Regions from separate parts of the Roseixanthobacter pseudopolyaromaticivorans genome, predicted to be linked through region 2. Evidence: riboswitches for the same ligand, from Rfam matches in the RefSeq annotation. Region 2 holds a riboswitch; each other region holds the start of a gene.
What was found. Region 2 has a riboswitch for cobalamin ahead of V5F68_RS17155 (CbtB domain-containing protein). Riboswitches for the same ligand answer to the same signal wherever they lie in the genome.
Positions count from the first base shown of each region.

Region 1: it holds a riboswitch for cobalamin, as region 2 does, so the genes downstream of both, V5F68_RS04955 (energy-coupling factor ABC transporter permease) here and V5F68_RS17155 (CbtB domain-containing protein) in region 2, are expected to answer to the same signal.
Region 3: it holds a riboswitch for cobalamin, as region 2 does, so the genes downstream of both, V5F68_RS19840 (TonB-dependent receptor plug domain-containing protein) here and V5F68_RS17155 (CbtB domain-containing protein) in region 2, are expected to answer to the same signal.

Region 1 is NZ_CM195539.1:1,016,864-1,021,243, reverse strand. Features, by position in the region: gene V5F68_RS04965 (class I mannose-6-phosphate isomerase) at 1-957, opposite strand, end outside; gene V5F68_RS04970 (glycosyltransferase family 4 protein) at 1-1, opposite strand, end outside; gene V5F68_RS04960 (hypothetical protein) at 1,046-1,351, opposite strand; gene V5F68_RS04955 (energy-coupling factor ABC transporter permease) at 1,906-2,583, opposite strand; cobalamin riboswitch at 2,618-2,841, opposite strand; gene V5F68_RS04950 (hemin uptake protein HemP) at 3,025-3,210, opposite strand; gene V5F68_RS04945 (copper chaperone PCu(A)C) at 3,323-3,892, opposite strand.
Region 2 is NZ_CM195539.1:3,637,919-3,642,298, forward strand. Features, by position in the region: gene V5F68_RS17140 (TRAP transporter substrate-binding protein) at 1-564, shown strand, start outside; gene V5F68_RS17145 (winged helix DNA-binding protein) at 728-1,294, shown strand; gene V5F68_RS17150 (CbtA family protein) at 1,573-2,427, opposite strand; gene V5F68_RS17155 (CbtB domain-containing protein) at 2,440-2,664, opposite strand; adenosylcobalamin (AdoCbl) riboswitch at 2,666-2,819, opposite strand; gene V5F68_RS17160 (histidine phosphatase family protein) at 2,931-3,512, shown strand; gene V5F68_RS17165 (NAD-dependent formate dehydrogenase) at 3,739-4,380, opposite strand, start outside.
Region 3 is NZ_CM195539.1:4,226,922-4,231,301, reverse strand. Features, by position in the region: gene V5F68_RS19850 (FecCD family ABC transporter permease) at 1-14, opposite strand, end outside; gene V5F68_RS19845 (ABC transporter substrate-binding protein) at 11-922, opposite strand; gene V5F68_RS19840 (TonB-dependent receptor plug domain-containing protein) at 930-2,933, opposite strand; cobalamin riboswitch at 3,041-3,251, opposite strand; gene V5F68_RS19835 (catalase family peroxidase) at 3,476-4,380, shown strand, end outside.

The sequences.
Region 1 (4,380 bases), 2.6 Mb from region 2:
CGGTCGCATCTCCGAAGCGCGGAAGGATGAGTCCGCTCGTGAGGGGAAAAGTTGGGTCGGGGCGGCGAAACCGGCCGCCCGCGTAGGCACGGCCGGCAGCTCGCCCGCAGCCAGCAGGTCGGGATGCGGCACATCGGCGGCATAAGCCACCAGCGCTTTCGCACCACGCCCGCCGGCCCGGACGGGTGCGCATTCCCCCTGCAGGAAGAGCGCACCGCCGACCGTCACATCGAGGCCGGCCACGCAGGCACTGCCTTCGAGCATCAGCATCCAGGTTTCGTGCGGCGCGTCGAGCGACCAATCCACGCTGGGGGCGAGATCAAGCCGTTCGATGACGAAATGAGGTGTGACGGCGAGCAGGGTCCGGCCGTTGCCCAGCGCGCGCGGCGCGGCTTGCGGGCCAAGGGGCGCCATGTGGGTCGCGGCGACGGCCTGCTCCGCATGCAGCTCCCGTGAGCGGCCGTAGTCGAAAAGGCGAAAGGTCACATCGCTGCGCTGCTGGATTTCGGCGATGACGAGGCCGGCTCCGATCGCATGGATGGTGCCGGCGGGGACGCAGACCACGTCGCCCTTGAGCACGTCGCGCCATTGGACGCGCGCGGCGATGGAGCGATCTTCGATCGCGGTGCGCAATTGCGACGGCGTCAGCGGACCGTTCAGGCCGACCGCCACCTGCGCGCCCGGCTGGGCGGACAGTATGTACCAGGCTTCGCTCTTGCCGTGCTCCTGGCCGAGAGTGCGCGCGAACGCATCATCGGGATGCACCTGGATCGACAAGGGCTGCGTGGTGAACAGCAGTTTCAGAAGCAGCGCGGTCTCCGGCGCCGAGGGATCGGCACGCTCGAACCAGAGTTCGCCGACAGCCCCATCGAGGGGGGCGATGGTGCGCCACGGCAGCAGGTCGGTGCTGCCCCATGGCTTGCGAACCACGCGCACGCAGGCCTGTTCGATTGCCATGCTCGTCTCCTTGACCGTTCCGCTGAGATCGGGACGATCTGAGACCGGACATGCTCGTTCGTTTGGCGCGATGCGCGAGCTGCAGTGCTTAGTGACGCCGGCTTGACGCGACGGAGGGGACATCCGTGACGTCCACATGGGCCGCATCGCTTTCCAGACGCAGCTCCTTGTCGGAGAAGGTCAGCTGCAACAGGCGCCCGTCGTCAGTCAGCAATTGAACCACGCGGCGACCGAACACCCCACGCAGGGCTGCCGCCGAAAGCCGGATTTCGCCGGAACTGGTGATGCCGACAGGTGCATTGAAGAAGCTGTCGAAATCATAGGTCGCCCGACCTATTTCCTGCCCATCGCACCTCAGCATGCCTTCGCCTGCAACTCCACCGATATAACGCATGGTCAATCCTCAAATAAACATGGAATGCTCTTGCCACATCTGAATGAGGCATCGAATTTCCGTTTAAGATCCAAGCAGAACCGCTCCGCAGCATCTCCAAATTCTGAAGACGGCGATAGAAGCAGGACAACGGCACCGATGTGCGCACGCGCACGTGCTTTCAGATCGCAGATAGAATTCGGTCTATCCGCCAGCGACGCCCACGCTCAGAAATTCCGATATCTGTATTGAGATAATCTCGAATATCGGAATTACAATCCTTCGCCTAATAAAACCAATTTTTGGCGTAAAATTAATTGAAATCACAAAGATATTTAAAATCTCAGATTTCGGATTTTTCTTTTGCCGCTCTGCATGATGCAACATTTATGTAAGGCAAAAGTTCCATTCATGAGCAAACGCAACCGTTGGACGCGAACACGGGCGAGCCCTGGTACACGGATCGCCGCATGTAAGCCCACAGGCGCGGTGGACACGGGCACCATCAGGCGCCCGCCCTTTAGCACCGCGCTCGCAGGCCGATCCCAAGACGACGGGGACTCGCGAGACGCGTCTCAGACGGCGTCGTAGAGGCGGCTCTCCAGCAGCAGGGAGCCCCGCAGGCGGCTCAGCGCCTTGGCGGCGCCGAGCACGGCGAGGTCGGCCAAAGGCTCGATGATGATGACCAGCATATAGGCACCGCCGAAGGTGGAAATCGCCGCCACATTGTCCGCCGCAAAGCCCTGGCCATACAGCGCCCAGAAGGCAACCCAGGCGACAATGCCCGCCTGATAGGTCGTGGAGAGCGCGAGGGCCTGGCGGTAGCGCAAGTCCACATAAGGCGTGTTGGGGGCGATGATTTTCTGGGCCACCACCTGCAAGGCGAACAGCGGCACCAGGAGCGTCGTCACGTTCATGCCGAACTGCGGCAGGTCGAACGGAGCGAAGAAGATGCCCTGCACCAGTAGGCCGGTGGCGAGGCCGATGGCCGCCGGCGCCATGCCGAAGATCAGGAACAGGGTCGAGCCGAGGATCAGATGAACCTCCGAGACGCCGACGGGATAATGCGGGAGCACCTCGAAGAAAGAAAACACGAGGGCGCTCGCCGCCGCGCTGCGCGACACAAGGGAGAGGATGCCGCGCTCGCGGACGGCCTCATAGGCCAGCTTCACGGCATAGCCGCCGGCGCCCGCCGCAGTGACGTAGCTGAGCCAGATTTTCCCGCTATCCACGAGACCAGGTTCGATATGCATGACTGCTCCTCCGCCGTCTCACCCGACGGCCTGTGTTAGATCCAAGCGCCTGGCCGGTCTCCTGACTCGCGGGTCGCCGCATGCCTTCCGTCTTCCCGAAGCGCCTTGGGGGATCGCTTCAGTGACATCGTGGAAGGCCGCTCGCCGCTCACAGTCGCGGGGGCGGTCGGGGCTCAGGGCGTCATCGCCCCTCCCCCGTTCCCATTTCACTTCCGGCACGTACGTCATGCCGGAAGAACCATGCGCGTTCAGGAGCGGCCAACCTCCGCTTTCTGTCAAGACGTCCGCGCGGCCACGCGCACCGAACTGCGGATTCTTTGTCGCCTGAAGACAGGCGCGCGGGGATCCGGCCGGCATGCGCGGCCCATGCCTCGCCCGGAATAAGCATGCACGCCCCGCCACAAGCCTCCCGCCCCAGACCGCCCCCCCCCGCGCAAACGATTACTTGGTGAGGATCAGCTTGTTCTTGGAGGTCAGCGTCAGGGTATAGACTTGGTCGCCATGGACGATCCGCACCGTGCGCGCCGCGCGAAAGAGATCGGTGCTGTCCAGACGTCCGTCCGCCATCGCGATGGTGCGCACCGCCGTTTCGGGAGACGGCACGGGTCTCAGCTTGATGATGCCCATGGAAGGCGGCTCCTCTGCCGGAGTTCGGGCGAAGGGCGGGCGAAACGCGCCGCGCCGCCCCGGCGTGATTAGGCGGCCGGATCACCGGCGGCGGACGCGAACGACCGGCAGCTCACTTGCCGGATGGCATCGTCATGTGGTCGTGCCCGCCGCCGTCGCTGCTGCCTTGGGCGGCGATCGACTCCACCTTGAACTGAACCGACACCGTGCCCGCCTTCTCGAAGGTCAGCGTGCCGTTGACCAGGGCTCCTTGCTTCAGGGGCTGCTTCAGCCCCATGAGCATGAGGTGATAGGAACCCGGCTTCAGCGCGACGGAACCGTGCGCCGGCACGACGAGGCCGCCCGGCACCGGCCGCGTGGTCATCACCCCGTCGGTCATGGCCATCTCGTGGATTTCCACCTTCTGCGCGGCCTCGGCGGTGGCGGAGACGAGGCGGTCGGGCGTCGCGCCGTCGTTCTTCAGCACCAGATAGCCGGCACCCACGCTGGCGCCGTCCGGCGTCGCACGGGTCCAGGGGTGCTCGATCTCGATGGCGCCGGCCTTGAATTCGTGGGCCATCAGGGCCTGGGCGGAGAGGGTCAGCAGGAACATGGCGAAGGCCAGGGCGGCCAGCGCCTCTTCCAGATACATGCGGCGGCAGAGGCGCGAGAACGCGCCGGGAATGCGGATGATATTCGACATGGCTTGGCTCCACGATGCGGCCTCCTATGGGGGACCGGATGTCACGATCGCTGGATAGAACCTGCGCAAGCGCAGGCGTCAGGCGATCGCGGGTGGAGCTCTGGCAAGGCTGGGAGAATGGCGTTCAGCCGGCACGGCGGAAAGGTGCGTGCCACCGATCCGCATCGACGCCGCTTGGCGGACCGGCGGGACGAATCCCTCCGCCGCCGGGGGCGGTGCGGCGGCCGGCCCGAACATGGGACAACCCATGACGCAGCAGTCCAACCCGTCATGATGGGAGGGAGCCCCGCCCCCGCTCGGGGCGCCATCCTCGGCCGGGGAACTGGAGCAGAGAATGCCGAACGCATCCGGTCCGTGGGCCGCTGTCTGGGCCGCCTGGGCTCCCGCGGCAAGCCCCACCACAAGCATCTGAAGCACGAGCAGATAGGCCGCGGCGATGGCGGTCCAGGCTCTCCAGCTAGTGCGCGGCTTGACCAAGATCAGATGTC
Region 2 (4,380 bases):
CTCTATGCGGTGCCCTGGCCGCCGCAGGGCATTTTCTCCAAGAACCCTGTCACCAAGGTCGAGGATCTGAAGGGCGCCAAATGGCGCGCCTATAATGTCGGCACCTCGCGCATCGGCGATCTGCTTGGCGCCCAGTCCGTCACCGTGCAGCAGGCCGAACTGGCGCAGGCGCTCGCCACCGGCGTGGTCACCGCCCTCATCACCTCCGCCGCCACTGGCTATGACGTGAAGATCTGGGAAAGCATTCCCTATTTCTACGACGTCCAGGCCTGGCTGCCGAAGAACATGGTGTTCGTGAACAAGGCCGCGTTCGAGGCCCTCGACAAGCCGACTCAGGAGGCCGTGCTGAAGGCCGCCGCCGCAGCCGAGGAACGTGGCTGGAAGAGCTCCATCGAAAAGAGCAAATGGTATGTCGACCAGCTCCAGGCCAAGGGCATGAAGGTGGAGCCGCCCTCCGCCGAACTGCGGGCGGGCTTCGAGAAGATCGGCAAGCAGCTGACCGCCGACTGGATCAAGAAGGCCGGCCCGGACGGCGAAGCCATCCTCGCCACCTTCAACAAATGAGCCTCGACGCCTGAGGCTGCGGCGCGCGGCTGGCGCGCCGCCCCACGCTGGCCGGCCCCGCAAGGGCCGGTCTTTCCGCGAAATCCGCGCCGGCGCGTTTCACTGAAGACGCCTCGGCCGGCCGCCGCGGTCCATGCCCAATAACAGATAGACGCCACGCCGCATGACCCGACGCCCCTCCCCCCCTTCGGCCGCCGCCAGCGATGATCGCAAGATCTCCTCCGGCCCGCTCGGCTCGATCGTCTCCTCGGCCCATCTCGCGGACGGGGCGCTGCCGGCGCTCTCGGAGCTGGAATTCGGCCTCAACATGATCACCCACGGCTATCAGCGCTGGATGGTCCGCTGCATGGCGGCGGCCGGGTTGCCGGATCTCTCCTCGCTCGACGTGCTGGTGCTGCACCATGTGGCCCACCGCGACCGGGCGAAGACCATCGCCGATCTGTGCCTGGTGCTGGATGTGGAGGATACGCACCTGGTGACCTATGCGGCCAAGAAGCTCCAGGCGCTGGGGCTGGTTTCCGGCGGCCGGCGCGGCAAGGAGAAGACCTTGGCGGCGACCGAGAAGGGGCGCCTCGCCTGCCAGCGCTATCGCGAGGTGCGCGAGGCGCTGCTGACCAAGACCGTGGCCGCGACCGGCATTGCGCCGGAAAAGCTTTCGGAAATCGCCGCCTTGCTGCGCACGCTCTCCGGCCATTACGATCAGGCGGCGCGGGCGGCAGCGAGCCTTTAGGCGCGCCCCGCCACCCACATTCACCAAAAATGTTTCACGTGAAACAATGACTTAAGCTAGACGAACATCGGTTTACTGGGGCTTCACCGCGGTTTTCCGGCCGATCACACCGGCTTTTCGCTCCGATATTGCGCATCACATTTCGGCATGCCGAATGCCGCCCGCTTCTGAGGGATCGACGCGGGCCGACAGCGACCAAAAGGGCACCACCGGCGGCGCACCCGGGGGTCCGACACAGCGGTCCCCCCGGCTCACCGAACCGGCCCAGCGCAAGCTGGTCAGCGCAGGGCGCCGGCGGAAGCGAGGCGCACGCCGCGATGGGCGCGCAGGCTGCGCTCGGCGAGCGGGCCGAAGACCAGCCCGAGGGTCGTCCATAGCACCGCCTGGATGCCGAGCGTGGCGATGCGGAACTCCCACAGGAGCGAGGCCGAGAATTCGGCCGGCACCTCGTTGATGGTCGGCAGCGCCATCTGCACCAGGGCGATCACCGCCACATAGGCGAGGGCCGCCGCCACGATGCCGTTCCACGCGCCGTGGCGGGCGGCGAGCCGCCGGGCCAGCAGCACGGCGCCCGTGAGCGCGACCAGCGAAGCCGCGAGCATCAGGAAGAACATCTGGGTGCGGAAGCCGATGGTCGCGCCGTCGCCCACGGCGGGCGGATTGGCGGGATATTTCAGCCCCGGCACCAGCACGATGGCCAAGAACCCGCCCAGCGCCAGCAGCACCACCGTGGCGCGCGGGGACAGCGGACCCACCCGCCCAAGGGCGAAGGCGAAGACCAGCGCGAAGATGCCGCCCATGGCGGCGCCATAGACCACGGTGCCGGTCAGCAGGCCGAGGCCGGCCTGGGTGGACCGGCTGACCAATTCCTCCTCGCCACCATGGGAATGGCCCTCTGCGGCGGCGGGTTCCGGGGCGGCGGCATGCATGTGCGTGCTGCCGTCGGCATGGACATGCGGCGTCGCCGCCGGGGATGCGGGAGCGGCGGCGGGCGCCGGCCCTTCCGCATGCGCTTCCTCAAAGGCGATGGCGCGGTTGACCGCGGGTTCACCGAAGACGCGCGCGAATCCGAACGAGAGCAGGCCCGCGAGGACGCCGACAAGCATCCCGCGAAGCAGGAGAGACCCAACCATGTCGCATCCCCCTCAGTGGCAGGGGAAGCCGAGCAGATGGCGGCCGTCGTGCAGGAATTCATGCACATACATGCCGGGGATGAGGGAGGTCGCACCCTGTTCGGCGCCGACGAAATAGAGCGCGAGCAGCATCAGCAGGCCGCCGAACACCGCCCAGGGCAGAAGTTCGCTGACCGAGATGGTCTGCGTGCCGGCCGCAGCGCCGAGGGAGGAACCGGAAAGAAGGGTGTCGGCCATGCTGGGTCTCCTGGGATTGCGCGTCCCGAAATCGAACAAAACCCTGCGGGCCGGGTCTGACTTGCGGCACAGCCGGAATGGCGTGCCGCTTACAGTGGCGCGACCGTGTCGGATTTTCACCGACTTCCTCACCCGCAGCGAAGCTCCGACACTATTTGCGGGATACAGGTTGTGTCAAACAAACAATGTGGCAAACCGGGCACCCGCCCGGCCCGCCGGCCGCCGTTCGATGTCCCCGCCTGATACCGCGAGGTTGCCCCGTCGCCATGGCCAATCGCCTGACGCTGATCTGCCACGGTGCCACCGCCGCCATGCGGGCCGGCGCCTTTCCGTGCGACGAACCGCTGGAGCCGCGCGCCCTCGCGCAGACGCAAGCCTGGCGCGGCCGGCTGCGGCGGCCCGACCGGGTGCTCGCCGCGCCGGCCCTGCGCGCGCGTGAAACCGCACAGGCCCTCGGCTTTAACGCCGAGACGGATGTGGATCTTCAGGATTGGGACTGTGGGCTTTGGGCGGGCCTCACCTTCGCTGAGGTGGACACGGCTTATCCCGGCGCGCTCGCCCTCTGGCGCGGCGAGCCCCAGGCCGCGCCGCACGGCGGCGAATCGCGCACGGCGCTGATCGCCCGCATGGAGGATTGGCTGGACCGCCAGCGCGAGAGCCATGGCCATCTGATCGCATGCACCCACGCGGCGAATGTCCGGGCGCTGGTGGCCGGGCTTCTCCAGGCGCCTGACGCCTTCTGGCAGATCGACATCGCGCCCCTGAGCCTGACTGACCTGCGCACCGACGGCCGGCGCTGGACCCTGCGCACGCTCGGCCAGCCTTTGGACGACCCGCACGACACCTGACGGGCACGGGGGGAAAGATCGCCGGAGCGGGCGGCACACCGCGCGGAAAGGGCCACGAGCGACACGCGCCACGCGGCCCCTCCCGCGCGGCGCAATGACGTGCCGCGCGCCCCGGCAAGGCGGGGAGGAAAGGGGAAAAGAACAATCCTAGGGCCGGCGGCACCGCAAACCTTGGCGCCGCCGGGCTGTTTCAACCTGATCGGACTCGTCGGACCAGGCCCTGGCGTCAGCTGGCCTTCTTGAACTTGGCAGCCTCTTCCGAACCGCCGGTGGCATTGCCGGCGCTGTAGGAATGGGCCCCCACGCCGGCGAGCTTGCCGCCATCGACGATGAGATATTCGTCGCGGATCGGCCGGCCCTCGAAATAGCATTCCAGAATCTCGCGCGTGCCGGCCGCATAACGGGTCTGAGCGGAGAGCGAGGTGCCGGAGATGTGGGGCGTCATGCCGTGGTGGGGCATGGTGCGCCAGGGGTGATCCTGCGGCGCGGGCTGCGGAAACCACACATCGCCCGCATAGCCGGCGAGCTGGCCGCCTTCGAGCGCGCGCACGATGGCGTCGCGGTCGCACAGTTTGCCGCGCGCCGTGTTGACCAGATAGGCGCCGCGCTTGAACAGCTTCAGCGTCTCCTCATTGATCATGTGCTCGGTTTCGGGATGCAGCGGGCAGTTCAGCGTGACCACGTCGCACACGCCGTACATCTCCTCGCGGGTCGCGTGCCAGGTGAGGTTCAGCTCGGCCTCCACCTCGGCCGGCAGGCGGTGGCGGTCGGTATAGTGCAGGTGCATGTCGAACGGCTTCAGGCGGCGCAACACCGCAAGGCCGATACGCCCGGCGGCCACCGTGCCCACATGCATGCCTTCCACGTC
Region 3 (4,380 bases), 590 kb from region 2:
GCGCGATCCATCATCTCGCCATGCCGATGCGTGCCGCCGACAACCGTTTCGCTGCCAGGCGCTGGGCCGCCTGCGCGAGCTCGGGTCCCGCGCAGGTCCACAGGCGGGTGGGGAGGGACAGCGTGCGCCCGTCCGCTGTGAACGGCGTGAGGGCCGGATGGTGCAGAAGCTCATCGGCCAGCGAGGGGGGCGCATCTCCGCCGCCGTTGATTACCAGCAGGTCCGGCTGCGCTTCCACGATTTCTTCCAGATTGAGCTGGCCGAGACGATCCGTGGAGAGCCGCGCCGCAAGGTTCTCATAGCCTGCGCGCCCGAGGATCTCGTCCACGATGGAACCGCGTCCGGCGGTGAAGCCGTTCGGCCGCAGCACGATGGCGGCGGCAGGATGCGCGGGGACCGGCGGCAGGTCGGCGAAGTCCCGCTGCATGGCGGCGATCATCGCTTCCCCGCGCGCGGGCTCGCCGATGCGCGCGGCGACGGTTCGGATCTCGGCATAAGCCTCTTCGAGGCTGTCCGGCGCGCCGAGTTCCAAGATCGGCAAGCCGAGGTGCTGCAGCATGGCTGTGGTGGCGCGGGTGGTGAATGCGCCGACGATCACGAGATCGGGCGCCAGCGGGACGATCTCCTCGGCGAGGCCCCGGTTCACCGGGACCGCCTTTGCCAGATCCGCGACATTCGAGCTGCGCGGATCGCGGGCGAGATAGGTCACCGAGGCGACCTTTCCGGGGTCCGCGAGCCGCAGCACCAATTCGTCCCCGCACAGATTGAGCGAAGCGATGCGGGAAGGCTTCGGCGCGGCGGTGGCCGCCGTGGCGCCGAGGAAGGCGGCGATGCCGCACACGGCAAGGCGAAGGGCCGGTCGTGAACGCAGGACCCATTCCCCTTCCCGGCGCGGGTTGTGGCGGCGTGACGTGGTCTTCATCGCCGCCTCAATAGGTGAACTTAAGGCCGCCGTACGCTCCGAAGCCGGGAGCAAGGTAGCCGTTGGGGTTCTGATAGGTCTGGTCGAACAGATTGTCGATCCGCCCGAACAGCGTCGCCTGTCGTGTCAGGGCATAATTCGCCGCGACGTTCACCACCGTATAGCCCGGCTGGTCGATGTAATCGCTGGTGAGGCGCACGACATCCCACCAGGCGGAGGCATAGATCAGCGTGGCGGAGAGATTGAGCTGGTCGGTGGGGTTCCAGTCCGCACTGACGCTCACCTTGTTGTTGGGCCGTCGCAGCGGGGTGCAGGAGGTGTCGGTCAGCGGTGCGCAGGCGGCGCCGAAGGAGGTGTCGGGCGGCATGTAGCCGACCGCCTGCGTGTAGGTGTAATCGACCCGCAGCTTCAGCCGGTCTGTCACCGCAAAGGCAATGAACGTCTCCGCGCCCTGCGTCGTGGCGCTGGAGATGTTGACGTTCTGGTACGTCACCGGGTCGTAGCTGATGAGATTGGTGATGTCGTTGTGGAAATAGGTGGCGCCGAAGGTCACCCGCCCGCCCAACACCTCTTGCTCGAAACCGGCGTCGTAGCCCGTGCTTTCCTCCGGCTTCAGCGCCGCATTGCCGTAATAGGGCGCATAGAGCTGGTAGAGGGACGGCGCCTTGAAGCCGGTGCCGTAGCTCGCCTTCAGCGTGGTGCCGGTCTCGGGAATGAGAATGCCCGGCGCGAGGCGGAAGGTGGAATGGTCGCCGAACGTATCGTCGCTGTCGAAGCGGATATTCGCGGCCCCGAAGAAGCGCTCGCCCAGCTTGCCCTGGAGCTCGGCATAGACGCCGGTGTCGCCGGTGCTGGCGGAAAGATCGGTGTATTGGGTGGACGAGGTCATCGCCTCGTTGCGCCGCTCCACGCCCACCAGCAGATTCTGTCCGGGGGCGAAGGCGAGGTTCGAGCGCAGGTAATAGGTCTGCCGGTCACCCTCATATTGGCCGTTCACATCGGCATTCGGTCCGGTGGTCGGGTTCGATGTGGTCATCGCGCTGACCCCGAAAGTGGTGTTCAGCGCGCCGTCGAGCGCAGTCCACACCCCCTCGCCCTTGGTGAAGAACATGCTGGCGAGGCTGGTGGAGCGTTCCGCCGCCGGCAGGCCCTCGTACAGCGGCGGGGGATAGACATCCGGCGTGTAGGCGAGCCCACTGTCGATGTAGCGGGCGACGAAATTGACCGCGAATGCATCGCTCATCTGGAAATCGAGGCGGGTCGAATAGGTCCAGTTGTCATAGGCGTTCGGGTTGATCGGATAGCCGGGCGGCACGATGCCGGGCGGCGTGACGGGGATGTCGGTCGAAGAGAAATGGGTGACGTTGAAGGAATAGCCGACCTTTTCCGTTGAGCCGCTAAGTGCTGCGGCCTGGTTGAAGGTTCCGAGCGCGCCGCCTTCCACATAACCGAACACCTTGGCCGGCCCCTCGCCCTTCTTGGTGGTAATGGAGATCACGCCGCCGATCGCGTCCGAGCCGTAGAGGCCGCTCTGGGGACCGCGCAGCACCTCGATGCGCGCAAGGTCCGTGGCGAGCAATTGGCCGAAGTCGAAGGCGCCGGTGGGGCTGGACGGATTGCCGGCGTCGATGCCGTCCACCATCACCTTCACATGGTTGGAATTGGTGCCCCGGATGAACACCGAGGTCTGCCCGCCGGGGCCGCCGGTCTGCACCACGTTGAGCCCCGGAAGGGACTGAAGCACTTGGGGAACGGTGCGCAATTGCTGGCGGTCGATATCCTCGGCTGTGACGACGCTCACCGAGGAGGCGACCTGGTCCGCCGGGGTCGGCATGCCGGTGGCGCTGACGACCACCTCGGGCAGCTCGATGGATTGGGAGGCGCCGGCAGCCGGCGCTGCCGACTGGGCGCAGGCCAATTCGGATACGGACGAGAGCAACAGCGCGGCAAGTATGGATCTGCGGGCGGCGCGCGAGGCGCCGCGAGGGGGAAAAACAGGGACGGAAGGCATCGGGGCCTCAGCGGGACGAGTGGTCCGTCACCGCGAACGAGGCCTCCGTGCGGCTGAAAAGCCGCCTGGAAAAACCACCATCAGGACACCCCGCCCAATGTGCTCGCGCGTGACCACGGCTGACGGCAGGTCTCCTGGCTCGCGGGTCAGCGTCCATCTCGTCGCCTTCCCAGGCCTGAAGGCCCAGTGGCTGATGACGAAGGACTCGCCGCTTACAGTTGCGGGGGCAGCCGCGGCTTCGCCCAACTCCTGTTTCCAGGCGCCGACTCACCGCGTTCCCTTTTGATCCCCTAGGGGAACCGTCGCCATGACGGTAGACGCACCGCAGGCGAACCGTCAAGCTGGCCGAACGCGCACGAAGGACGACCAGTAGTGCCGCTGCGACAGGGATATGCTGCAGTCTCTCGCTGCCCTGCGGCGGCGCGAACGGCAGGCCTTTTTGAAAGAGTTGCCGGCCGCGACAGGTTACGTCTCTCCCCGAGTGTGGACAGCACGAGCACATCCCTCGGCCGTCAAGACGACCCGTCTCACGGAGACATGGAATGACCGACCCCTCTGGATTGCCGCCCAAACGCGCGCTTGCGTCATTCGCGCTTATCGGCGCCGTCATGGCGGCCGGCGCGGGCGCGTTCGCTTATACTGCAGGCTGGCTTTCGCCGGATCGGCTGACCCCCGGCAAGATCGTGGCGGCGCTCGCGCCTCCCTCGGGGCCGGCGCTTGGGCACCGGCGCAATCATGCCAAGGGCATCTGCTTCACCGGCATATTCGAATCGAACGGGAACGGCGCGGAGCTTTCGCGCGCAGAAGTCTTCGCGCCGGGCCAATATCCGGTGCTCGGCCGGTTCAATCTCGGCACACCGGACCCTAATGCGCCGGACGCGACCGTGCGGGTGCGCGGCCTGGGACTCCAGATCACCACGCCAGGCGGGCAGGTCTGGCGCAGCGCCACGATCGATCTGCCGTTCTTTCCCGTGGCCACGCCCGAGGCGTTCTACGCTCTGCTGACCGCATCCCACGACAAGAACCCGCAGGCGATGAAGGACTTCGGCGCCGCCCATCCGGAGTTTGCCGCGTTTGGGGCCTGGGCCGGCAGCGCGCCCTGGACCGCCAGTTATGCGGAGGAGCGTTACAACAGCCTCAACAGCTTCGTCTTCAAGAGCAAAGCCGGCCTGGAGCAGGCCGTGCGCTGGTCGTTCGTGCCGCAAGCGCGCGTGGTGCCGGTGACCAAGGACGAACTTGCAAAACTCGGCCCGGATCATCTTGAGCAGGACATCGTCGCGCGGGTGGGCCAGGCGCCGCAGCGCTGGACCTTGGAGGTCACGCTGGCCAATCCGGGCGATCCCACCTCGGATCCCACCAAGGCGTGGCCGCCGGGGCGGCGGACCGTGGAGGTCGGAACGCTTGTGGTTCAGCACATCGAGGCCGAACGCGACGGCCCGTGTCGCGA